One region of the Rhizobium sp. ZX09 genome, then DNA from elsewhere that is predicted to be linked to it. Evidence: predicted binding sites of a transcription regulator. Region 1 holds the regulator's gene; each other region holds the start of a gene.
What was found. Region 1 encodes LexA, which represses DNA repair genes until DNA is damaged. Its sites were predicted from a motif close to TGTTCNNNNTGTGTTCNG; they were not measured.
Positions count from the first base shown of each region.

Region 2: a site for LexA is predicted at 3,485-3,502, ahead of BTN45_RS25455 (ImuA family protein). Genes of this name have one in related genera too.
Region 3: a site for LexA is predicted at 3,038-3,055, ahead of BTN45_RS00205 (DNA recombination protein RmuC). Genes of this name have one in related genera too.
Region 4: a site for LexA is predicted at 3,488-3,505, ahead of BTN45_RS12695 (helicase-related protein). Genes of this name have one in related genera too.

Region 1 is NZ_CP031363.1:1,069,285-1,075,086, forward strand. Features, by position in the region: gene BTN45_RS05210 (ComEC/Rec2 family competence protein) at 129-2,603, shown strand; gene BTN45_RS05215 (glutathione S-transferase family protein) at 2,623-3,300, opposite strand; gene lexA (transcriptional repressor LexA) at 3,553-4,275, opposite strand; gene BTN45_RS05225 (RHS repeat-associated core domain-containing protein) at 4,626-4,916, shown strand; gene BTN45_RS05230 (hypothetical protein) at 5,200-5,622, shown strand; gene BTN45_RS26620 (hypothetical protein) at 5,628-5,750, shown strand.
Region 2 is NZ_CP031365.1:186,547-192,348, reverse strand. Features, by position in the region: gene BTN45_RS25480 (histidine kinase) at 193-507, shown strand; gene BTN45_RS25475 (hypothetical protein) at 522-767, shown strand; gene BTN45_RS25470 (hypothetical protein) at 1,215-1,628, opposite strand; gene BTN45_RS25465 (SOS response-associated peptidase) at 1,707-2,480, opposite strand; gene BTN45_RS25460 (hypothetical protein) at 2,786-3,145, opposite strand; gene BTN45_RS25455 (ImuA family protein) at 3,563-4,327, shown strand; gene BTN45_RS25450 (DNA polymerase Y family protein) at 4,248-5,759, shown strand; gene BTN45_RS25445 (error-prone DNA polymerase) at 5,756-5,802, shown strand, end outside.
Region 3 is NZ_CP031363.1:40,139-45,940, forward strand. Features, by position in the region: gene trmB (tRNA (guanosine(46)-N7)-methyltransferase TrmB) at 97-795, shown strand; gene BTN45_RS00200 (ribokinase) at 859-1,758, opposite strand; gene BTN45_RS00205 (DNA recombination protein RmuC) at 1,813-3,006, opposite strand; gene def (peptide deformylase) at 3,156-3,668, shown strand; gene fmt (methionyl-tRNA formyltransferase) at 3,714-4,649, shown strand; gene truA (tRNA pseudouridine(38-40) synthase TruA) at 4,649-5,449, shown strand; gene BTN45_RS00225 (hypothetical protein) at 5,462-5,802, opposite strand, start outside.
Region 4 is NZ_CP031363.1:2,590,272-2,596,073, forward strand. Features, by position in the region: gene BTN45_RS12690 (RNA-binding S4 domain-containing protein) at 1-172, opposite strand, end outside; gene BTN45_RS12695 (helicase-related protein) at 177-3,260, opposite strand; gene BTN45_RS12700 (ubiquinone biosynthesis hydroxylase) at 3,719-4,963, opposite strand; gene tesB (acyl-CoA thioesterase II) at 5,020-5,802, shown strand, end outside.

The sequences.
Region 1 (5,802 bases):
ATGCGTTGCTTTTGGCCTCGTCGATCGAAGCAATTCAATCTCGGTCAACGCGCGGTTAAAGGAAAGCATTGCAATCTCGGGCGTCCCTCTGCAAACCTGTTTACGGTGTGGCAGGGGCGCGGCGCAGAATGCTTGGTCAAGGGGAAAAACAGCATTTCGGATATGCCGAAACGATGCAGGGAAACGCCCCCGGCACGGTGGATATCCTGTTTCCGCTGCAGCGGACCGGCGCCGTCGCGATCCCTGTTCTGCCGCCTCTGGTCGACAGGCCCGAACCCGGCGTTTCCGTTTCTCGAAAAGTTGCCGTCTGGCTGACGGAAGAACGCGCATTCGGGCACGATTTTCTTTTCGTACCCGTTGTCATCGGTTTCGGAGCGATCCTCTGGTTTTCTCTCGACACCGCGCCTTCCTTGCCCCTTCTGATCGTCGCATTTTTAGTCGCGGCCCCACTGGCGCTTCTCAACCGATACCGCCTTGATACGGTGGGAAGGGCGTGCAGCCTTGTCGCCCTCTTGTTGCTCGGCATGCTTTTTGCGGAACTGGAAACCCGCCGTGCGGCGACCATCCTTCTGGACACGCCGGTCACCACCACGCTCACCGGCAAGGTGGTGCGCCGGGAGGTGGATGCGCGGGGCGACTGGCGGTATCTGGTGCAGCTCCACTCCACTGAAGCGCCGTCACTAACGCGTCTGCCGGGGAGGGTGTCGCTCCTTGCGCGCGGTGGCGGCGACGCCATGCCGATCGGCGCGACCATACGCGGCAAGGCACGGCTCTCTCCACCGTCCGGACCGGCTTTGCCGGGATTGAACGACTTCGCCTTTTCATCCTATTTCCGGGGCATCGGCGCGACAGGCTTTTTTTATCAGCCGCCCCAGGCGGTGGCGACGGCGGACCTTGGGGCCGAGGGTTGGCTGGAGATGGCCGACATGTGGCTTTATCGCCTGCGTGCCGCCATCGCCGAGCGCATTCGCACGACGATCGGCGGCGATGCGGGTGCCTTCGCCGCATCCATCGTCACCGATGAGAGACAAGCCATATCGCCGGAAACCATGGAGGCGCTGCGGGTCTCGGGGCTGGCTCATATCGTTGCCATATCCGGGCTCAATATGGCTTTGGCATCAGGCATCTTCTTTGTCGGCATGAGGCTCGCATTCAGCCTGTTCCCAGCCTTCGCCCAGCGATGGCCGGTCAAGAAGATATCCGCCTTCGCAGCGCTCCTGATGACACTTTGCTACTATCTGATTTCCGGTTTCGCGGTTTCCGCCGAGCGGGCCTGGCTGATGATGTCGGTGATGCTGATTGCGGTGCTCTTCGATCAGCCCTCGCTCAGCCTGAGAAATGTTGCGCTCTCCGCCCTCGTGATACTGGCGCTGTCCCCGTCCGAAGTGATGGGGCCAAGCTTTCAGATGTCTTTTGCCGCAACGATCGCGCTTGTTTCTGCCTATGCGGCCTGGAGCCGATGGCGCATTGACCGCGAGCGTCTTTTTAGGGGGCGAAAACCGGCTTGGGTGACGGTAGCGCAAACGGCAGGTGCCGTGATCGGCGGCGTTATCACAACGTCGCTGATCGGTGGGCTTTCGACAGCAATCTATTCTGCCGAACATTTCCAGCGTGTCACCACCTATGGACTTTTTGCCAATCTCGCCGCCACGCCGCTCATGTCGCTGATCGTCATGCCCTTCGGTCTGATTGCCATGCTGCTGATGCCGTTCGGGCTCGACGCGCCATTCCTGAAGGTCATGGGCCATGGCATGGCGCTGGTCATAGAGGTCGCGGACGAAGTCGCCTCCTGGGGTGGCAGCGCTGCGACCGGACGTCCGCATGGCTGGTTCATCGGCATCGCCTCGGCTGGCTTCCTGCTGCTGACCCTGCTGCGCAGCCGCCTTGCGCTTTTGGGCATTCCGCCTTTGCTGCTTGCCTTCGGCCTCTCGGCAGCGACATCTCAGCGCGATCTGCCCGATCTCCTCGTTCATGAAGACGGTTCTCTGGTCGCGCTTCTGGACGAGAACAAGGTTTACGCCACAAAAACCCGGCCGCATGGCTTCATCTATGACCAGTGGCAGAGGGCGCTGCTGCTTCCGGAGAAACCGCTCGCGCCCGTTATCCTCAGAAAAGACGTTCCAACCGCGTCCGGCATCGCACTCACCAGGAAATCAAAGCTCACGCGGGACGAAATAAAGGCTGTGGGACGAGACATGGCGGCTGCGTTGAAGGATGCAGCGCCTGGAATTTTTACATGCAAGTCAGGTCGCTGGTGCGTGGCGCGTGCGGAAAGCGGCGAATGGATCATCGTACTGGAAGACGGCCGCCTCGCCGGAAAAGCATGTGACATTGCCGACATCGTCATTGTTTCCCGCAGAACGTCGTTTGCACAGTGTCGCTCGGGCGCGTTACTCCTCAACCGCGACATATTGCGGCGCATCGGTTCCGTGGAGATAGACTTCGCGAGGAGCGATCAGCCCGGCGTTGTCGGTCGGCTACGGGCGTCGACCGCGGGCGCAAACCGCCCGTGGAGTGAACATCGATATTATGACTGGAAAACCGGACGTTTCGACCGGGAATTGCCTGAAACGATCACCCGTCTGCTGGCGGCGTCGCAATGATCGCCACCAGCGAGGATCGTCAGGCCTTTGCGCGTAGATCCATCGTCAATTCGCCAATTCCGGCGATCTCCTCTTCATGTGCCGCGTCACGCCAGGTCTCCTTCAGTCCCGCCTCATACCATTCGCGCATGGACGGCAGAGCGAGCAGTCGCTCAAAATAGGCTTTTGCCGCAGGAGAAAGGTCTGCGCCATACGTCTGGAAACGGAATGCCACAGGGCAGTAGAAGGCATCCACCGCCGTGAACTTCTGACCGGCGAGATAGGGACCGCCGAAATTCGACAGGCCCTCGCTCCACACCGCATCGACACGCTTTATATCCGCCGCAAGCCCGGCATCGCTGACGTTCGGTCTGACACGAACGCCAACGGACATGGGGTAGAGATTGCGAAGGGACGAAAATCCCGCATGCATTTCGCTTGCTGCCGACCGCGACCAGGCTCTCGCATGCTTGTCGCTTGCCCATACCCCTTGATGACGTTCGGCAAGATATTCGGCGATCGAGAGTGACTCCCAAATCGTCACGCCATCATCGACGAGGCAAGGCACCTTGCCAGTTGGGGAAAAGGTGGAGAATGACACGCCTTCACCAAACGGGACGAGTTTCTCCTCGAAGGCGATACCGAGCGTGCGCATCAGGACCCATGGCCTCAGCGACCAGGAGGAGTAATTCTTGTTGGCGATATAAAGATCGTACATTGCGGGTCTCCTGACTGTGAAGCGGGTTTTTATACCAGCGGCCCGGCCCGGAATATCGCAAAGAATCCATCGCTCCCATAACGCCAATTGATGGGTGGGGCGCCATCCCTGCCGACGTCCTCTGGCAAAGCCGCCTTCGCCGCCATTAAAAAGAAAAGGCGCATCACTCGAGTGGAATGACGCGCCGTTCATCTTGAAGGCATGGTTTATCGCTCATCGACCGCTCCGGCCTTATCCGGACCGGCAGCAGCATCAATGATACCGGCGGATCAGCCCTACCAGCTTGCCCTGGATTTTAACCCGATCAGGTCCGAAAATGCGGGTCTCATAGGCAGGGTTTGCGGCTTCAAGTGCGATCGAGGCACCTTTGCGACGGAAGCGCTTCAGCGTCGCTTCCTCGTCATCCACCAGCGCCACGATGATATCGCCGGGATTGGCGGTGTTGCCGTTGCGAATGATGACGGTATCGCCATCGAAGATGCCGGCCTCAATCATCGAGTCGCCCTTGACCTCAAGCGCGTAATGTTCACCCGAGCCAAGCATGTCCACCGGAACCGCCACGTCATGCGTATTGTTCTGAATGGCTGAGATCGGCACACCGGCAGCGATCCGGCCCATGACGGGCACGGTTGCCGCGCCTGCTATATCGTTCGCAGGCGCCTTGGGAGCAGGGGCGGGCTCGGGCATCTTGGGCTTGCCGAGACTGCCTTCAATAACGCTCGGCGAGAAGCCCCGTTGCGGCCTCGAGCCGGGCACATAGGCCTCCGGCAGCTTGATCACTTCAAGCGCTCGCGCCCTGTTAGGTAGCCGGCGAATGAACCCGCGCTCTTCCAGGGCAGTGATCAGCCGGTGGATGCCGGATTTGGAGGCAAGATCGAGTGCGTCCTTCATTTCATCGAAGGAGGGCGGCACGCCGGACTCTTTCATTCTTTCATGAATGAAGAGAAGCAATTCCTGCTGTTTGCGCGTGAGCATGAGGAAAACACCCTTGAGAATCGTCGTTGAAGTCGCGAAACAAATACAGAACGAACACTATATGTTCCATATGTGTTCCGCAATCCCCTAAAATTTCGTGAACTTGGGGCGAGAAAACAAAACGGGAATCGCACCCCAAGAACCCCGGTAGATAAGCCGCAAGATTTGTTCGTTTCTATTGGGTTTTTGCCCAAAAATGGGGGGCAATCGCTGTATCGACAAACCTCCGTAATGCGTCGTTCTCGCGCAGCAGCTAAGTGGCTGATTACTAGGAATATATTGAGGTCCTTCTTACGATTGAATGCTCTGCGATGTCGTGATTAGGAAGCTTATTGGAACCCCAGCTTCTTTTGTCTGTCTTCGCTGGCCGAGAATACGATCAGGAGACGGGCCTATCCCACTATCGTTCACGCGCCTACGATCCCTCGACCGGCCGCTTCCTGCAGGAATATCCGATCTGGTTCGAAGCCGGTGACCTTAACATCTATCGCTATGTCTGGAATTCGCCTGCTAACTGGACTGATCCGAGTGGAATGGCGGCAGCAGGACAATATGCGAGTACACTCGCTGTGCCAGTTGCACTGGTGGGTGGTACGATTGCTACACAACGCATGCTATCCACACCCTTGCCGATGCGCTGAACACAGCGATGCAACTGGATATGCAGATTGTTGGGGAAGTGGTTGTGGTGTTTTGGCGCGATCGATCCCGCCGGATGATAAATCACCTGGTCTCCCTCCATCTTGGGATGATCCGTGTGCCGCCCAAATGAAATAATGCATGATGAAATCGCTTGCGGACCAAAAAGGGACTGTATCGGGGAAAAGCAGAAGCGTATACTGTGAGCAAGTCTGGATATATTTGGCCAGGGGCTGTTCCTGTCGAACGCAAGATGCGCTCATACCAATATTGGACATTTCGAATATGAACCAAAGAATGGGAAAACTAGAGATTTATATTTCTAGCGAAATCGAAAAAATTTTGGTCGATGAGAGAATTTGTAGCTCAGCAGATTTTCTAGTGTTGTTCTCTCAGCTTAAAGATGCGTTTCCTTCTGCAGTTGAATATGAAATGTCGAAATTGACGAACTTGATGGAATTTTTACGTCGGCGGCGCGATCCACTACTTCTTTTGCATGCAATGGAAATATTCAATGAGATATTCATGCGAAAAGACGCTGGCACAATTCTGTTGTTCGAACGATGGATCGATTTGCGGACATTATTCGTCGACTTTCACCCTGGACATCAGTTCCCCCTTGACAGTCATTTCGGATATTTTCTCTCGCATAAAAAAGAATTGAAATACTATTCTAAAATAGTCGAAAGTTTGTCTGGTGTTGTTTGACTTGTTTGCTGCACGAGTTCGAATATGACGTCAACGGCAACCTGATCCGCAAAACCGTCAAGGCGAGCGAATTGAGCTGGCGTTATGGCTATTCCGCTTACGACGAGCTTGTTCTGGTAAGCCGATAGGGCTCGGCCTCAACCGGGGCGACAGTTGAGTTGACGGTGAGCTATCGTTACG
Region 2 (5,802 bases), on a different replicon from region 1:
GAACCCTCATCGCTATGCGCGGTTTGGCATGAATGCCATGACAGCAGTCGCGAATTGCCGAGCTGCAAGCCGTGGATAACACGAGAACCGACCGCGTCTTCCGCTCGCAGGTGGTTCATTGCGCAAACAGAGGATATCTCTATGTTGCGAGCGTTTCGTGGGAAAAAGCTGATCATCGTAGAGCAGCGCCTCATGCTGACATTTGCGTGCCGTCAGCGGCTGCGGGCAGCAGGGGCCACCGTTCTGGGATCGGTTCGATCGACACGACGCCTGCTCGATGCGTTACTGGAGTGGGATGTTGACGCCGCAATCGTTGACGTGGAGATCGACGATCAGACGTTGCTGAATGTTTCGATTGCACTGGAGAGCGCCAATGTGCCATTCGTTTTCGCGAACCGGGCCAAATCGAACGACCGCGGTTACTCTGTGAGTGGCGATAGCGCGGAGCTTCGGGAAATAGCCGATGCACTTTTCGGTCCGCCCGGAACGTCAACCACTCTTCACTGACCGTCGCTCGACGGTTGATCGTTCCCGGAACGACGCTCAACGCCTGCGCCAGGACGAGCACTGAATTCCTGGAGAGCGACACGCCGCAAAGTCGCGAGAAGCTCTACATCAATCCTGGAGTCGTGATCGGCGGCTGGAAAATCCCGGATGATCTCGCCAATCGTTTTTTCAACAAGCCGGCTCTGCACTCGCTCGTCAGCGGTAAAGCGCGCGGCCCAGCGGAAAAGGAGGCGTCGAAGCGGACATTCGTGAAAATTTGATGGTTTGGGCACGCAGCCGTCCTCCACACGATATAGGCGGGAGCACGTAGTAACCCTCAGCTGCCACCGCCTATGAATTCGGTTGGTGGCGATGGAAGGAGTGTAACACGTCTGGTGGATGAGTCGAGCGATTAGAGTTCAAGGGTAGAGAGTTGTAGCCCGGCAGCAGGCTGTCGCAGCCGGTCTGAATGGTTTTTGAAGGCATAATTTGCGTGCGATGTGAGCAAAAAGAAACCCTCCAGTGCGGAGGGTTCCAAGCTGTGCAACCGTGACCGGCTGCAAGAGCAGTGGACGGGGGAAAGACCATCCGCCTGCCTAACCGTCGCCGTGATAGTCTGTTCCGAAAAATTCGATCCTCAATTGAGGTTATTGCGGCGCTCGCAGCCAGCATGCTTGCAACAGTGCTTCTCGCATGAATGGCCTCGCCAGCCTTACTGCTCTCAACGCTCACTGATGTGCACCTCCGATTATATCGACTGGTCCTCTCGATGTTTCCATCAGCGGCCAGCGGACCTTCCTCTTCCATTCGGTCAAGGCATCGGCAGGTGAGGTGCAGAAAACCCACTCAATGAAAGCATCGGATATGTTAGGATGGTCGTAGAGGAGGGCGGCGATGCCTTTCCGCTCGCTAAACAATATCTCGATCTTCGCTCCCGTCGGGATGTCGTCATCATCAGCCCAGAGTTCCATGGCAACGTATCCGGAATAGGCAGTCAGGTCGGATTCCCGATCGACTTCGGCGACCAGCCGCTGGTCGAGATTATCGTGAATGGATTGCCGCATGCCGAAGAATTGACCATCCTCCAGAAATCTCTTTGGATAGACACCATGATTCTCGAGAATGTAAGGGTGGATATGCATCTTCCTTCTCCTCTCTCCGAACAGTTCAGCGGGTTTAGTCTCCTCATCAATTGGCATCCATCTGGCGATGGCCGCCAGTTATAAAAGGCTGCCTTGCTCCACCGGTTCGCCAGATTTCGAAATGATCGATGATCCATAAGGTTCACGCGACAGGATGATCAGCGCGTCGTTTGGTAGTGGGCGGGCGAGGTGCCTTGCCTCATCCCAAGGCGCCCGCATCCAGACGTCGGTTTCTTCCTTCGTCAGCAGTAGAACAGGCATTGCCTTCTCGTGGATCGGCTTCACGAGATCATTCGGATCGGTCGTCAGGAAACCGTATAGGTCGTCGGTTGTGAGCCCGTCCTTGACTTTGCGAACGCTCTTCCATTGCGGCACGTGGATGCCCGCAAAGAACATCAGCGATTTTGCCTCATCACGTGCAAACCAGGCATTTGGCACATTGCCACCCTCCTGTTTGCTCATCGGGTCCGGTTCGGCAAAGCTTGTGACCGGGACGAGACACCTGTGCTCGACGCCGAACCATCGCGTCCAGTGAGGCAGGTTGAGCTTACGCACATTGGTCACGCCACGATCCGGTTCCATGCGGATGAGCTCATCCATATCGACGGCCTTGCCCTTGGCCCTCAGTTTATCCGCCCTTGCTTCGGCGGCTTTCTTTTGGACGAAGATAGGCGAGGGCAGGCCCCATCGTGCATGAACCAGCTGCTTCTTGCCGTCCGCCGTGTTTCGGATGATCGGCCCCATCTGGTCGGGGTTCATCTGATAGGCCGGCATGAGGTTGATCAGGCTTTCGGCGTCCTGGGCCCACTTTGAGACCCAGTCCCTGTCTTCCATCCGATAAAGGTTGCACATGGCAGCAATTCCTCCGTTGCGACCGAATGCAGTTTTTCCGGTGACTTCCGCCTGCGTATCTAGTCGAGCTTATAAACGTCGGCATTGTCCTACCGTTCCCGCAGGCCGTTGTAGGAAGCGTGGCGGAGTTTATCGTCGCCCGTCCTGCCCTGAACTCGATCTCGGCGATCAGGCAAACGCCTATCCTCTGGTCTCCATCGGCTGCGGATGCGATTGCCCGCTGCGGCTAGCGCCGTGGAGGAACGCCGCATGTCAAGGCGCAGGCGCTATTCCGCAGCCCGTTTAGGTCGCTTGATGCCACCGCATTAGCCGGTCAGTCCCGACATTCTCAACAGAGCTATTCCGATTGCAGCGGAAATCACGGTCAGTGATATACATGCAAACAACCGGTAAACTCTCTCCTTTGACGTCAAGAGGAGATAGACCGAAGCGATTCCCAGAAAGCAAATCGTCGCGAGGGCGCCATAAGCTCGATACTCGCCCGAATAAAGCCATGTCCCCAAAGCCACAAAACCACAAATAACAAAAACAAGTTCGAGCTTTTGCAACGTAACACCCCAAGAAGATCTGAGCGGGATTTTAGGGAATTGATCTCGCAGGTCAACTTTGCCATCGGGCTGCATGCGGCGGGGCTTGATGCATCCGCCTACACGTCCGATGTTCATATGGCCTCAAGCTTAAAAGCTCCCGTATAGGTCGAACGCTGCGGACAGCCATTGATGCAATCAACCGCAGCGACGCGGCATTAAATAGAGCTGGGCTTCGGTATTACGATCGAGCTTTGTCTCGGTGGCTTCGTCATGCAGGCGAGTTCAGCACGAAACCTTAAGAAGATTGTGACGCCGCTCATCTATCCCCGCTATCGCGATCTGGAGCCCGACAAGAGTGGAGTGCGGCAAAAATTCTTGTTATCCCTACAGCCTTGAATCCTTTTCGAATCTTCGGTTTTGCTAATGTTGTGATAATGTTGCTCAACTTTCTGGTGCTTGACTCTTTTATAGCGTCGGAACAAACAATGAACAAATAGCCTGTACGGCATAATGTCGATCCTTTGAACACCACCTTGAAGGGAGCCGTGAACGATGACCGCTGCGCGCCCGAAGGGGTTGTCGGATGTGATCTGTGATTTGCGTGGCCGCATCGCCTCGATGGAGGGCACAGCAGCGAAACGGGCCGGAACGCTCTCTTTCGGTGTGCCCGAGATTGATGCGGTCTTGCCTGGCGGGGGTCTTGCCTATGGAGCCCTGCATGAGTTCGCAGGCGGAGGATCCGGTACGGTCGATGGTGCAGCAGCCGCGCTTTTTGTCGCCGGCATTGCCGCCCGGACCAAAGGCCCCGTCATCTGGTGTCTGACGAGACCGGATCTGTTCTTTCCGGCGCTTGCCCAGGTCGGCCTCCATCCCGACCGCGTCATCTTCGTCGAGTCCGACAAGGAGGAAGACGTGCTGGCCAACATGGAGGAGGGCTTGTCCTTCGGTGGGCTCGGCGCTGTCGTCGGCGAGCTCGTTCGCCTGCCGATGGTCAGCTCCCGCCGCCTGCAACTGGCCGCGGAGCGAACCGGGACCATGGCGCTCGGCGTTCGGCGATGGCGGCGGCAGACGGAGGCGAATGATTTTGGCCAGCCGACGGCGTCAACAACCAGATGGCGGGTCAGTGTGATGCCATCGGAAGAGCTGCCGGTACCGGGGGTGGGCAGGCCTCAATGGTTTCTTGAATTGATGCGCGTGAAAGCGGGTGAGTGTGCTGAGTTTCTCGTGAGGGCGTGTGATGACAAGGGTCGTCTCGATCTATCTTCCGGATCTGCCGACGGATCGTATTCGGCGGGCGGATCCCTCCATTTCGCCTGAACAGCCAATTGCCGTGATCGCAAGAAGCGGGTCGAAGCGATGGGTTTCGGCTGCCGACCTGGCTGCCAGGGCGGCAGGCGTGCATGTCGGCATGCCGGCGGCAAAGGCGCAGTCGCTGTTTCATGGCCTGATGATGGTCGACGCCGATATCGAAGCCGATCGGGTAGCTCTCGAACGCATCACACTGTGGGCACTAACCATCTATTCGCCGATCGTCGCGATTGACGGGATCGACGGCATCGTTATGGACACCGAAGGCGCCGACCACCTGCAGGGCGGCGAGCTGCCAATGGTGACAAAGATCGCCAACCAGTTTCTGGGCAGGAAGCTGACTGCCCGCGTGGCGGTCGCCGACAGCTGGGGTGCATCCCATGCCTGTGCCCGCGCCATCAACCGCGAGACGATCGTCATTCCGCCGGGTGAGACAGTGCGGGCCGTTGAAAAGCTGCCGATATCGCTCCTGCGTCTGCCGGCAAAGATTGTCAGCGATCTCCGCATTCTCGGATTTCAGACGATCGGGGAGCTTGCCAATACCCCGCGCGCGCCGCTGACGTTGCGCTTTGGACCGGAGGTTGGGCGCCGTCTCGATCAGATGCTCTGTCGCATCGCCGAGCCTATCGAGCCGATCCGCACGCCTGAGCTGGTCGAGGTTTCGAAAGCCTTCGCTGAACCGATTGGCGCAGCGGAGACCATCAACAAATATGTCGGCCGCCTTGTCGTGCAATTGGTCGATGAACTCCAAAAGCGGGGGCTCGGCGTGCGTCGGGCTGACCTGATTGTCGAGAAGGTCGATGGCACCAGACAGGCAATCCGCGCCGGAACAGCCAAGCCCGCCCGCGACGTAGCCTGGCTGACGAAACTGTTTCGGGACCGGACGGAAAAGATCGAGCCGGGTTTCGGGATCGAGAGGCTCACCCTTGTTGCGGTTCTGGCCGAGCCATTGGAAGAGGCGCAGAAAGTCTCTGCTCTGGTCGAGGATGACGTCACCGATGTGACGCCACTGATCGACATCTATGGAAACCGCGGCCAGCGGGTCTATCGCGTCGCACCGGTTGCATCCGATGTGCCGGAACGTTCCGTCCGGCGGATCAGTCCCGTTGCTGAACCGATCCCTGTTGCCTGGGTGAGCCATTGGCGCCGTCCAGTCCGGCTTTTGCCACGGCCCGAACTGATCGAGGCGATTGCGCTGATGCCGGACCGCCCGCCGGTCTCGATCGTCTGGCGCGGCAAGCGCCGTAAGGTCAAACGCGCCGACGGCCCGGAACGCATCTTCGGGGAGTGGTGGCAGCGCGACGCCGAAATGGACGCGGTGCGGGACTACTTTGTCATCGAGGACGAGGCAGGCGAGCGCCTGTGGGTGTTCCGCTCCGGCGACGGAGTGGATCCCGAGACCGGGTCCCATCGCTGGTTCTGCCACGGGATCTTCGCATGAGCTACGCCGAGCTCCAGGTCACGACCCACTTTTCCTTTCTGCG
Region 3 (5,802 bases), 1.0 Mb from region 1:
CGGCGATTGAGAGATACCGTCACCGAGTTTTGTAACCCGCACAGTGCCTCACGGGGTGCTGTGCGGGTTAAGTCTATTTGGTCTTGAGAGTATGAGATGACGGAAGAACGGCGTTCGCGCGCGACGGAAGCGTTTTTTGGCAGGCGCAAGGGCAAGCCCCTGCGCAATCAGCAGGTCGATACGATCGAAAATCTGCTGCCTTTGCTGAAAATCGATCTGGAAAGCGTGCCACCGCAAAATCTCGCCGCGCTCTTTCCGGCAGATGTGCGATCGATCCGTCTTGAGATCGGTTTCGGCGGTGGCGAACATCTCGCCCACCGCGCGGTCGAAAATCCCGAGACGGGTTTCATCGGTGTCGAGCCCTTCGTCAATTCCATGGCCAAGCTGCTCGCCACGGTTCGCGAACGTGAACTGATGAATATCCGCCTTTACGACGATGATGCGACGCAGCTGCTCGACTGGCTGCCTGAGGCATCGATCGATCACATCGATCTGCTTTATCCCGATCCATGGCCGAAAAAGAAGCACTGGAAGCGGCGTTTCGTGTCAGACGTCAATCTCGCCCGTTTCCATCGTGTGTTGAAACCCGGCGGCAAGTTCTGCTTTGCGTCTGACATCGACACTTACGTCAACTGGACGCTGCAGCATTGCGCCCGGCATGGCGGCTTTGAATGGACGGCGACAAGCGCTGATGACTGGCGCACGCCCTATGCCAACTGGCCGGGCACGCGTTACGAGAACAAGGCGAAAAGAGAAGGCCGCAGCTCGGCCTATCTCACCTTCATCCGTCGCTAAAGCATTTCCAGTAAAAGTGCGCAGCGGTTTCACGTCTGGAAAATGCGCTAACGGCAAGACCCCTTAAAGGGCCGCGTCAACTTCCGCTGCCTGCGGAATGGAAGGCTGCGCGCCGGCACGCGTGCAGGCGAGCGAGCCCGCAACCGCGGCGCGCTTCAGAGCCCTTTCGAAATCCATTCCCTGATCGAGGCTCGCGGCGAGATATCCGCAGAAGGTATCGCCCGCACCAACCGTATCGACCGGCTCGATCTTCAGGCCGGAAGCCCTGTAGAGCTTGCCATTACGAATGGCGATCACGCCATCCGCACCAAGCGTGACGATCAAAGTCTGGCCGGTCCTCTCGTGAAGGGCCTTGAGTTCGTTTTCCCGCTGGTCGCTGGAGAGGCCATTCTTGCCGATCAGGAGCTCGAACTCGGTTTCATTGGCGATGACGATATCGGCAAGGCCGGCGAGACGCGGTCCGTCCGCGGTCAGCGGTGCTGTGTTGATGACGGTGGTGACGCGTTTCGCCTTTGCGGCCGTCAGTGCAGCTTCGATGGCGGGTGCCGGTATCTCGAACTGCAGCATGAGAATATCGCTTGCAGCCATTTCGGATATGGTCTTTGCCGCGTCGGATGCCGAGACCTCACCATTCGCAGCGGGAATGACCGAGATCATGTTCTCTCCGCCTTCACCGATCAGGATAACCGCCGTTCCAGTCGGGCCGGGCGCGGTTTTGACCAATGACAGATCGGTTCCCGCGTCCCGCAGCAAGGTCAGTGCTGGAGCGGCAAAGGTGTCATCACCCGCAGCGCCCGCCATCTTGACCGTGGCGCCCGCACGCCGTGCGGCCAGCGCCTGATTGGCTCCCTTGCCGCCGGCGGCCGTGGAGAATGTCTCTCCCGTTACGGTTTCACCGGGCTTGGGCAGACGTTTGGCGGTCGCGACGAGGTCCATGTTGATGGAGCCGAAAACAGTAATCATGGGGCGCTGGGTCCGTATGAAATTTAAGCAAGGCGGCGACTTTGCCCGAGACGATCACTCGTCGTCAACCACCCGCAATTTGGCCGCACCGGCTCGGTTTTCGGCAAAGCGCCGGGCCTGCTCGATTTCTCCGTGCGGCGCGTCTTTTTCCGTTGGTGAGAAATCGAGCCCCTCGATTTTCTGTCCGCGCGCCAGTACCTTGTCGGAGGAGATGAGCATCATGTCGACGTCCTTCTGCGCCAGCCCGAAATGGGCCTGCAGCTTCCGCGTCCGATCGTCCAGCCGCCGCACATCGTCCATGAGCAGCGCCACTTCACCCTGAATGAGATGCGCCTGTTCGCGCATGCGCTGGTCTTTGAGCACGGACTGGATGACCTGTACCGACAGCATCAGCAGCGATGGCGAAACGATGACCACCCGGGCGCGATGGGCGCGCTGCACTAGATATTCGAAATGCTGGTGGATATCGGCGAAAATCGATTCCGACGGCACGAAGATGAAGGCGGTATCCTGTGTCTCGCCGCGAATGAGATATTTCTCGGCGACATCGCGAATATGCACTTCCATGTCCCGGCGGAACTGCTGCACGGCCGCGCGTTTGGTTTCCGGCGTCTCGTCCGCCTTGATGGCGTTCCAGGCTTCCAGCGGAAACTTGGCATCGATGACGAGCGGCGGCGCATTGTTCGGCATCTTGATCGTGCAGTCCGGCCGGTAACCGTTGGAAAGTGTCGGCTGCAGCTGGAAGGAACCCGGCGGCAGGGCGTCGGCGATCAACGTCTCCATGCGCGCCTGTCCGAAGGCGCCGCGTGTCTGCTTGTTGGAAAGTATCGCCTGAAGCCCGACCACGTCCTTGGCCAGATCCTGAATATTGCCCTGTGCGGCATCGATGACCGCCAGGCGCTCCTGAAGGCGGCTCAGATTTTCATGGGTAGACCGGGTCTGCTCCGTCAGCGTTTCGCCCAGCCGCTGCGACATGCCATCAAGACGCTGATTCAGCGTCTGGCTCATCTCCGTCTGACGCGTGCCAAGCGTTTCCGCCATGGCCGCGATCCGGCCATGCAGTTCAGACTGGGTTTTGAGCAGGTCGGAGATCTCGCCATCGGCCCCAGCTTTCTTCGACCGGTTTGCCGTCACAAGCCATGTAACGACAAGGCCGAAAATCGCGGCAGCGAGAAGCGCGCCGAAGCTGATATCGACTGAGCCGGCCCGCAGCGCGGGTTGAAGGAGAACGGAGAAGTCTGTGTTCATGACTAAATCTAGCAGATTTCGATCGATTCGGAAGATCAAAACAAGAACATTCCTGCGGCGGAAATGAGTCCGGCAGAACGGATGCCGCGAGCCGTTTTCATCGTCGTGTTTTTTATTTCCTCCGCGCGAGAGATACGTTATGGGAAGCCATGACCATCAAACCGCTTATCATTTTGCCCGATCCCGTGCTGCGCCAGCAATCGAAGCCCATCGAAAAGGTGGATGCCGAGGTGCTGCGTTTGGCGGACGACATGCTGGAAACGATGTATGATGCCCCCGGCATCGGCCTTGCCGCCATCCAGATAGGTGTGCCGCGCCGGTTGCTGGTGATCGATGTTGCGCGTGAAGGCGAAGAAAAGACCCCGATCGTCTTCATCAATCCGGAAATCCTCAAGGTTTCGGATGATATTTCCACCTATGAGGAAGGCTGTCTCTCGATTCCCGATTATTATGCCGAGGTGGAGCGCCCTGCGTCGCTCACGGTGCAATATGTCGGTCGTGACGGCAAGCAGCAGACGGTCGAGGCGGATGGTCTGTTGGCAACCTGCCTGCAGCATGAGATCGATCACCTGAATGGTGTTCTGTTCATCGACCATATCTCGCGGTTGAAGCGGGACATGGTCATCAAGAAATTTACGAAAGCAGCCCGCGCAAAAGTCTGATCCGTCGCACAGCTGACGGAGCGGAAGACAGGGCAGGGGGCGATCATGGCTCTTCGCATCATATTCATGGGCACGCCGGATTTTTCCGTTCCGACGTTGCGTGCACTGGTGGAAGCGGGCCACGAGATTGCTGCCGTCTATACCCAGCCACCGCGTCCAGGCGGCCGTCGCGGCCTTGATCTGCAGAAATCGCCGGTGCATCAGGCTGCGGAACTGCTGGGTTTACCGGTACTGACACCCTTGAATTTCAAGGCGGAGGAAGATCGCCAGGAATTCCGGGACTTCAACGCCGATGTGGCTGTTGTCGTGGCTTACGGGCTGCTTTTGCCGGAGGCCATTCTCTCGGGCACGCGGCTTGGCTGTTATAATGGTCACGCTTCGCTGCTGCCGCGCTGGCGCGGCGCGGCTCCCATCCAGCGGGCGATCATGGCGGGTGACACCGAAACCGGCATGATGGTCATGAAAATGGAAAAGGGTCTCGATACCGGCCCTGTTGCACTTACGGCAAAGGTCACGATCGGCGAGAACATGACGGCCGGCGAGCTGCATGACAGCCTGATGCTGGTAGGTGCTCGGTTGATGCGTCAGGCGATGGACAAGCTGGAAGCAGATGACCTGCCCCTCGTCCCGCAAGCGGAAGAGGGCGTTCTATACGCCGCAAAGATCGACAAGGGTGAAACCCGTATCGATTTTTCAAGGCCGGCGCAGGATGTGCATAATCATATTCGCGGCCTTTCGCCGTTTCCCGGCGCATGGCTGGAGATGGAGATCGGCGGCAAGCCCGAGCGCGTCAAGGTACTGGCGTCCGAGCTCGCCAGCGGAATGGGCGAGGCAGGCAGCGCACTGGATGATGTTCTCACCATTGCCTGCGGCAGCGGCGCCGTACGGCTCACCCGTTTGCAGAAGGCGGGCGGCAAGCCGATGTCGGCGGCCGATTTCGTGCGCGGTACCCCGGTTCCGGTCACTACGAGGCTCGGCTGATGCCACGCTTCCGCATGACCGTCGAATATGACGGTACGCCCTATTATGGCTGGCAGAGACAGGAAAACGGCCCCTCGGTTCAGGGTGCGCTGGAGGCTGCGGTTCGGTCGCTGACCGGCGAGAGCGTTTCCATTCGCGGCGCTGGCCGCACCGATTCCGGCGTGCATGCCGTCGGCCAGGTCGTTCACGTCGATCTCTCGCGAGACTGGGAGCCCTACAAGCTTCGCAATGCCCTCAATGCGCATCTCGCCATGGCGGGTGAAGCGGTGGCCGTGCTCGATGCCGCTTCCGTGACTGAGGATTTCGACGCCCGTTTTTCTGCCCTTCGTCGGCACTATCTCTACCGCATCATCTGCCGCAAAGCCCGGCTGGCGCTGGAGCACAAGCGGGCGTGGTGGGTGTCGAAGGGCCTCGATCACGAGTGCATGCATGAAGCCGCCCAGATGCTCGTCGGCCGGCATGATTTCACCACCTTCCGCTCCGTGCACTGCCAGGCGAACAGCCCCGTGCGCACGCTCGACCGGCTGGATGTGACGCGCAATGGCGATCTCATCGAGATACGCGCGACGGCGCAGAGCTTCCTTCATAACCAGATCCGCTCTTTCGCCGGCACGCTGAAACTGGCAGGCGAGGGCACGATGACGCCAGAGGACGTGCGTGCCGCACTGGAGGCACGCGATCGAAAGGCCTGTGGCCCGGTCGCGCCACCGGACGGTCTTTATTTCATGCAGGTCGATTATCCCGACGTCATTCCGCCGCGCCGCCACCCCGAAGCCGAGGTGATGCAGGATGCGGATTGACGTCTAATTCTCTCAGGCCGGATAGACACCGAGAAAGCGCTGCAACGCTTCCGACAGAAGCATGCCGGGCACCAGTAGCGTCATGACAATGGCGGAGACGAGCAGCGACTGGTCGCGGATAAAAAACCGCACGATCCGTGAAAAGGCAAAGACCAGCGACAGAAGCAGCGCCAGCCACAAAATCGCGATCAGCCCCTGCAACGGTGGCAGGAAGAACGCAATCAGGATCAGAACGGCGTAGGCGTATGAGAAGGGCAGCGACAGCCAGTTCATGGTGGTGACGAGAGGCGTGAATTTTTCACGTGCGCCAAAGGCAAAGAGCAACATGCCGATCAAAAGCAGCGGCACGATCC
Region 4 (5,802 bases), 1.5 Mb from region 1:
CGCCGGGCTTCACCGCATGACTGGGCTGGCGGACGACGACGCCATTGATCTTCACCTGTCCCGACTGAACGTAGCTCTGGGCGAGCGAACGGGATTTAGCCATGCGGGCAAAGAACAGCCACTTGTCCAGACGCTGGCGCGTGCTTTCCAGTGGCTGTTCGCTGTTTCCCATAGGCTTACTTCTTCAGCTGCTCCTTGAGGGCAGCGAGCTTTGCAAAAGGCGAATCCGGGTCCAGCGGCTTTTCCTTGCGCGGTGGCTTGGCCTCGAAACGCTGCTGGCCCTGCGGCTTTCCGCCACGGTCGCTGCGCTCCGGCCTGTCCTTGCGCTCGCCACGATCATGACGATCATTATTGCGGTTGTTGCCGCGATCGGGACGGCCGCCGTCACGCTTGCGCTCGCCCTCGCCGCCACGATTGGCTGCATCGCGATTTGCCCCGTCGCGATTGTCACGACGGCCTTCGCCGCGTCGCTCGCCTTGCTCGCGCGCTGTCTGCTCACGACCCTGGCCACGATTGCCGGGACGACGGTTTTCACCACGCTGGTTTTCATTGCGGCCACCCGGACGCCACAGAAGCACGGGCTTCGGCTCGGCGGCCTCACCGCTTTCCGCCGGAGCCGCTTCATTTGCAGCAGCCTCTTCACCGGCGGCTTCCGCGACCGGCGCCTCGGTAACGTCGCCTTCCACAACAGCAATCGTTTCGGAGGCCTGCTCTTCGGAAGCCGGCTCGTCCTGCTCGGTCTCAGCGCTATCCTCTTCGCCCGCCGTCGTTTCTGGGGCAGCCGGCACAGTGGCGCCTGCCTGGCTGGCGAGGAAGGCCTGCGCCTCTTCCGCCGTCACCTGATCGGCACGGTAACCGAGGCCCTTGAGGATTTCTTCCATGTCATCGAGCGTTGCGCCGAGAATGGAAAGCATCGCGGTCGTCGTCGTGAAACGACGGCCATCATAAGCACCTTCGGGACGCGGCTGCTGGCCGGGCTTCCACTGCAGCAGCGGACGGATGAGATCAGCCAGACGCTCGAGAATGTCGATACGCACCGCGCGCTTTCCGAGGAAACGGAAACCGGCAAGCTTGTAGAACATGCGCTCGTAGCTGGCATCCGTAACGACCGAGGTGCGGCCTGCAGCCAGGACGGGAATAAGGTCGCCATAACCCGGTTTGCCAAGACCATCATTCTTCAAGGCCCAGAGCAGCGTCACAAGTTCTGCCGGAGCAGGCTTCAGGAGCGCAGGCAAAAAGACATGATAGGCGCCGAAACGCACGCCGTAACGCCGCATGGAAGCACGCGCGTCCTGATCCAGCGACTTCACGTCTTCCGCGACGTCACGACGGAACAGCACGCCGAGATTTTCAACCAGCTGGAAAGCAAGACCCTTTGCGAGACCCTGAAGGTCTTCCGCGCGGGAGATATCATCCAGCGGCTTCAGCACGGTTGCGATCTGGTGGTTGACGAAACGCTCGATCCGCGCGAGCGCGTGATCACGGGCATTACCGCTCAACTGCTCGTCGGCCAGCAGGATCACCCGCGGCTTCATGATATTGTCGCCGGCCGAAAGACGGGCAACCGGCTCGCCCAGCCAGCGAACCAGACCATCGGAGCTCAAAGCGAGATCGCCATTTCCACTGGCGTGCAGACGCGCGGCACGCGCCTCGTATTCGAGCGCGAGCGCCTTCTGCGCCGCAGCCTGCACGGCCTTCTGATCCGGCCCTTCCATTCCCGGCACCGGCGTGAACCGGAACCCGGCCAATTGGCCGACGTGATGACCTTCTACGAAGACATCACCATTTACACTGATTTCAGCTTCAAGCATCGCATTCTCTCTCAGGCGCCTCATGAGCACAGATGTCCTGCGATCAACAAAGCGTTTCGTCAACCTTTCATGTAGCGCATCGGACAATCGATCCTCGATTTCCCGAGTCTTTTCTTGCCAGTGTGTCGGATCGGCAAGCCATCCTGGGCGGTTCGATACATAAGTCCATGTTCTGATCTGCGCAATCCTCGCAGACAAGGTATCGATCTCTCCATCCGTGCGGTCGGCGCGACGCACCTGTTCGGCCATGAAATCCTCGTTCACCGTACCGCGCTTGACGAGGTCGAAATAGAGCGTGGAGATCAGATCCGCATGCTGCGCCGGCGCGATACGGCGATAGTCCGGAAGCGCGCAGGCCTCCCAGAGCTTTTCCACCCGTGCATCGGTCGTCGTCACGTCGATGATTTCGGGATAACGGGACAGATACTCCAGCGCCTGCTGGTCGATGGCCGGCAGGGCGCGCGAAAGCCCCTGGATCGCCGGCGCAGCGTCAAGGCTCGCACGCAGATTGGCGATAGAGGAAAAATCGAAGTTTTTCGTCCGCCACTGCAACACCTTCACCGCATCGAACTGATGCGTCTCGATCCGCTCCACCAGTTCGTCATCGAACGGGTCGACACGGCCTGTCACCCCGAAGGTGCCGTCACGAAGATGGCGGCCGGCGCGGCCGGCGATCTGGCCGATTTCGCCCGGATTGAGATTGCGGAATTGATAACCGTCGAATTTTCGGTCCTGCGCGAAAGCGACGTGATCGACATCAAGGTTAAGGCCCATGCCGATAGCGTCCGTCGCGACCAGATATTCGACATCGCCGGACTGATAGAGACCCACCTGCGCATTGCGCGTGCGGGGCGAAAGCGCGCCCAGCACAACGGCCGCGCCGCCCCGCTGGCGGCGCACCAGTTCGGCAATGGCATAGACCTCATCGGCGGAAAAAGCGACAATCGCCGTACGCTGCGGCAGGCGGGTTATCTTCTTCTGGCCGGCATAAAAAAGCTGCGACAGACGCGGTCGCTCCACCACGGTAATTCCCGGCAGCAGCTTTTCGAGGATCGGGCGCATCGTGCCCGCGCCCAGCAGCAGCGTTTCCTCCCGCCCGCGCAGATGCAGCACCCGGTCGGTAAAGATATGCCCGCGCTCGAGATCGCCTGCCAGCTGCACCTCATCGATTGCAACGAAGGCGGCCGTCGTTTCGCGCGGCATGGCTTCCACTGTGCAAACGGAATACTTGGCTTTTGGGGGTGAGATTTTTTCTTCGCCGGTTATCAGCGCCACATTGGGCGCCCCCACCTTTTCGACCAGACGGGTATAGACCTCGCGCGCCAAAAGGCGCAGCGGCAGGCCAATGACACCGCTGCCATGCGCCACCATACGCTCAATCGCGTAATGGGTCTTGCCGGTGTTGGTGGGGCCGAGAACGGCCGTGACACCGCGGCCGCTCAGGATCATGGGGCGAAAATTCAACGTACTATCCGCGAATCGACTTCATCTGCTTGGCGTGCCACCCACATCAACGGTATGGGCCGCACGCACCACACATGGCAACGCCTGCCGACAAAGGCAATAGGCCTCACCCGCAAAGTGCCATAAGGCGACCAGTCAACGAAATTTTCCATTTCGATTCAGATAGTTGAACAAGAAAAAAGAATCCGGCGAAAATGAAATCGATTCGGCTGCGGAACAGTCTGCGAACGAATCGAATACGAATCGCTGACTCCTCATGATTCAGCTTTTGTTCTCCGCAATATCTGGTTGGCGAAGTGACAGCCTCTACCAGATTATGAATCCGGATAAGTCCTTGGCCGGATTCGGCATTACGGTAAAACCGCCGGTCGGAAAATCCGGGAATCAGCTGTCAAGCGCCAATCCCGGAAAAGCCGTTCCGAAGCCAGCACCACAAGCCGAGATCAGAGTGCCTCACCGGTGAGCAAACGCGGCGCATTTGCATCCGTGGTACCGGCGGCCTGGCCAATGAAATAGGATTTGAGACCCGGCAAACGATCCACCACGCCGAGACCGAAATCGCGCATGATGCGAATGGGACCGACATCATTGGAGAACAGCCGGTTCAGCACATCCGTGGTCACCCCCATCCGCAAGGTGTCGAACCGGCGCCAGGACTGATACCGCTCCAGAACATTGAGGGAGCCGATGTCGAGGCCGAGACGGTCAGCTTCAACCACGGTTTCGGCCAGAGCCGCCACATCCTTGAAACCGAGATTGAGGCCTTGACCCGAGATCGGGTGAATACCGTGGGCCGCATCACCGGCGAGCGCGAAACGCGACGCGACGAAGGACCGTGCCAAAGTGAGACCCAGCGGAAAGGCGCGCCGGGGACCGACAGGCCGGATCGTGCCGAGCTTGTGGCCGAACCGGCGCTCAAGCTCCTCCTCGAACACCAGGTCGTCGGCGGCCACAAGCCTGTCGGCGTCGGCGGTGCGTTCGGTCCAGACAAGCGAAGACCGGTTTCCCTTCAACGGCAGAATGGCGAAGGGTCCGGATGGCAGGAAATGCTCCTCGGCGCAGCCTTCGTGCGGTCGCTCATGCTCAACGGTCGTCACGATGCCCGACTGATCGTAAGCCCAGTGCACCGTCTTGATGCCAGCCATATCCCGAAGAGCCGAGCGAACACCATCACAGGCAATCAGCAATCGCGCTTCGAGCATCGATCCGTCGGAAAGGTGAATAGCCGTCGACTGCGGTCCTGCGGTAAAATCGGAAACACTGAGGCTGTGGCGGATTTCTATGCCCAGGCGTGCGCAAAGGCCGCGCAACGCGCCTACCAGAGCGACGTTGGGAACCATATGGGCAAAGGGCCGGCCCTCTTCCACCGCGCCATCAAACGTCAGGAACACCGGACGCACCGGATCGGCGGTTTTCGAATCGGTAACGATCATCTTGTGGATCGGCTGGGCTTCCGGCTCGATCTCGTTCCAGATGCCGAAAACATCGAGCATGCGGGTAGCCGCTGCGATAATGGCGGACGCGCGGACATCCTTTGCCCAGACATCCTCAGGAGCGGCTTCAATTACCTGCACATTCAGATGCGGGGCCGCCTGCTTGATTGCCACAGCAACGGAAAGACCGACATATCCGCCGCCTGCCACCACAACGTCCAGCATCGCGCTTCTCCTCAAATCTTGTGCACGCATCATCAGCGCACTATAGACCATGTGACGTCTTCCTACAGCCGGAGCAGGCCGAAAAAATGTCGCATCCCTTGCAATCGTCAGACCCGATGGCAAATCTCATTGCCACGCTCGATCTTGAGAAGCTGGAAGAGAACCTTTACCGGGGCGAAAGCCCGCAGATCGGCTGGCAACGGGTTTTTGGTGGCCAGGTCATTGCACAGGCCCTGATCGCCGCGCAAAGAACCGTGGATGACGATCGCTTCGTGCATTCGTTGCACGCCTATTTCATGCGTCCCGGCGACCCGCTCGTGCCCATCGTCTACCAGGTCGAGCGTATCCGCGATGGCGCCAGTTTCTGCACCCGTCGCGTGGTCGCCATCCAGCACGGCAAAGCCATTTTTTCCATGTCGGCGTCGTTCCAGATATTCGAGGACGGTTTTACCCATCAGATCAGGATGCCTGATGTGACGCCGCCTGAAAAACTGATGAGCGAGGAACAGATGCAGGCGGCTTTCCTCGCCAAGGCGCCCGCTTCGATCCGCAACTACTGGAGCAACAAGCGGCCGATCGAGATCAGGCCGGTCTCGCTGACCCACTACATCTCAAAAGAAAAGCTGGAGCCGCAGCAGGACATCTGGGTCCGTGCCGTCGGAAGCGTACCTGACGATCCGCGCCTGCAATCCGCCATTCTCGCCTATCTCTCCGACATGACGCTGCTGGACACCTCGCTCTATGCCCATGGCACGACGATCTTCGATCCTTCGATCCAGGTGGCAAGCCTGGACCACGCCATGTGGTTTCATCGTCCCTGCCGGCTGGATGACTGGCTGCTCTATACGCAGGACAGCCCCAGCGCCTCG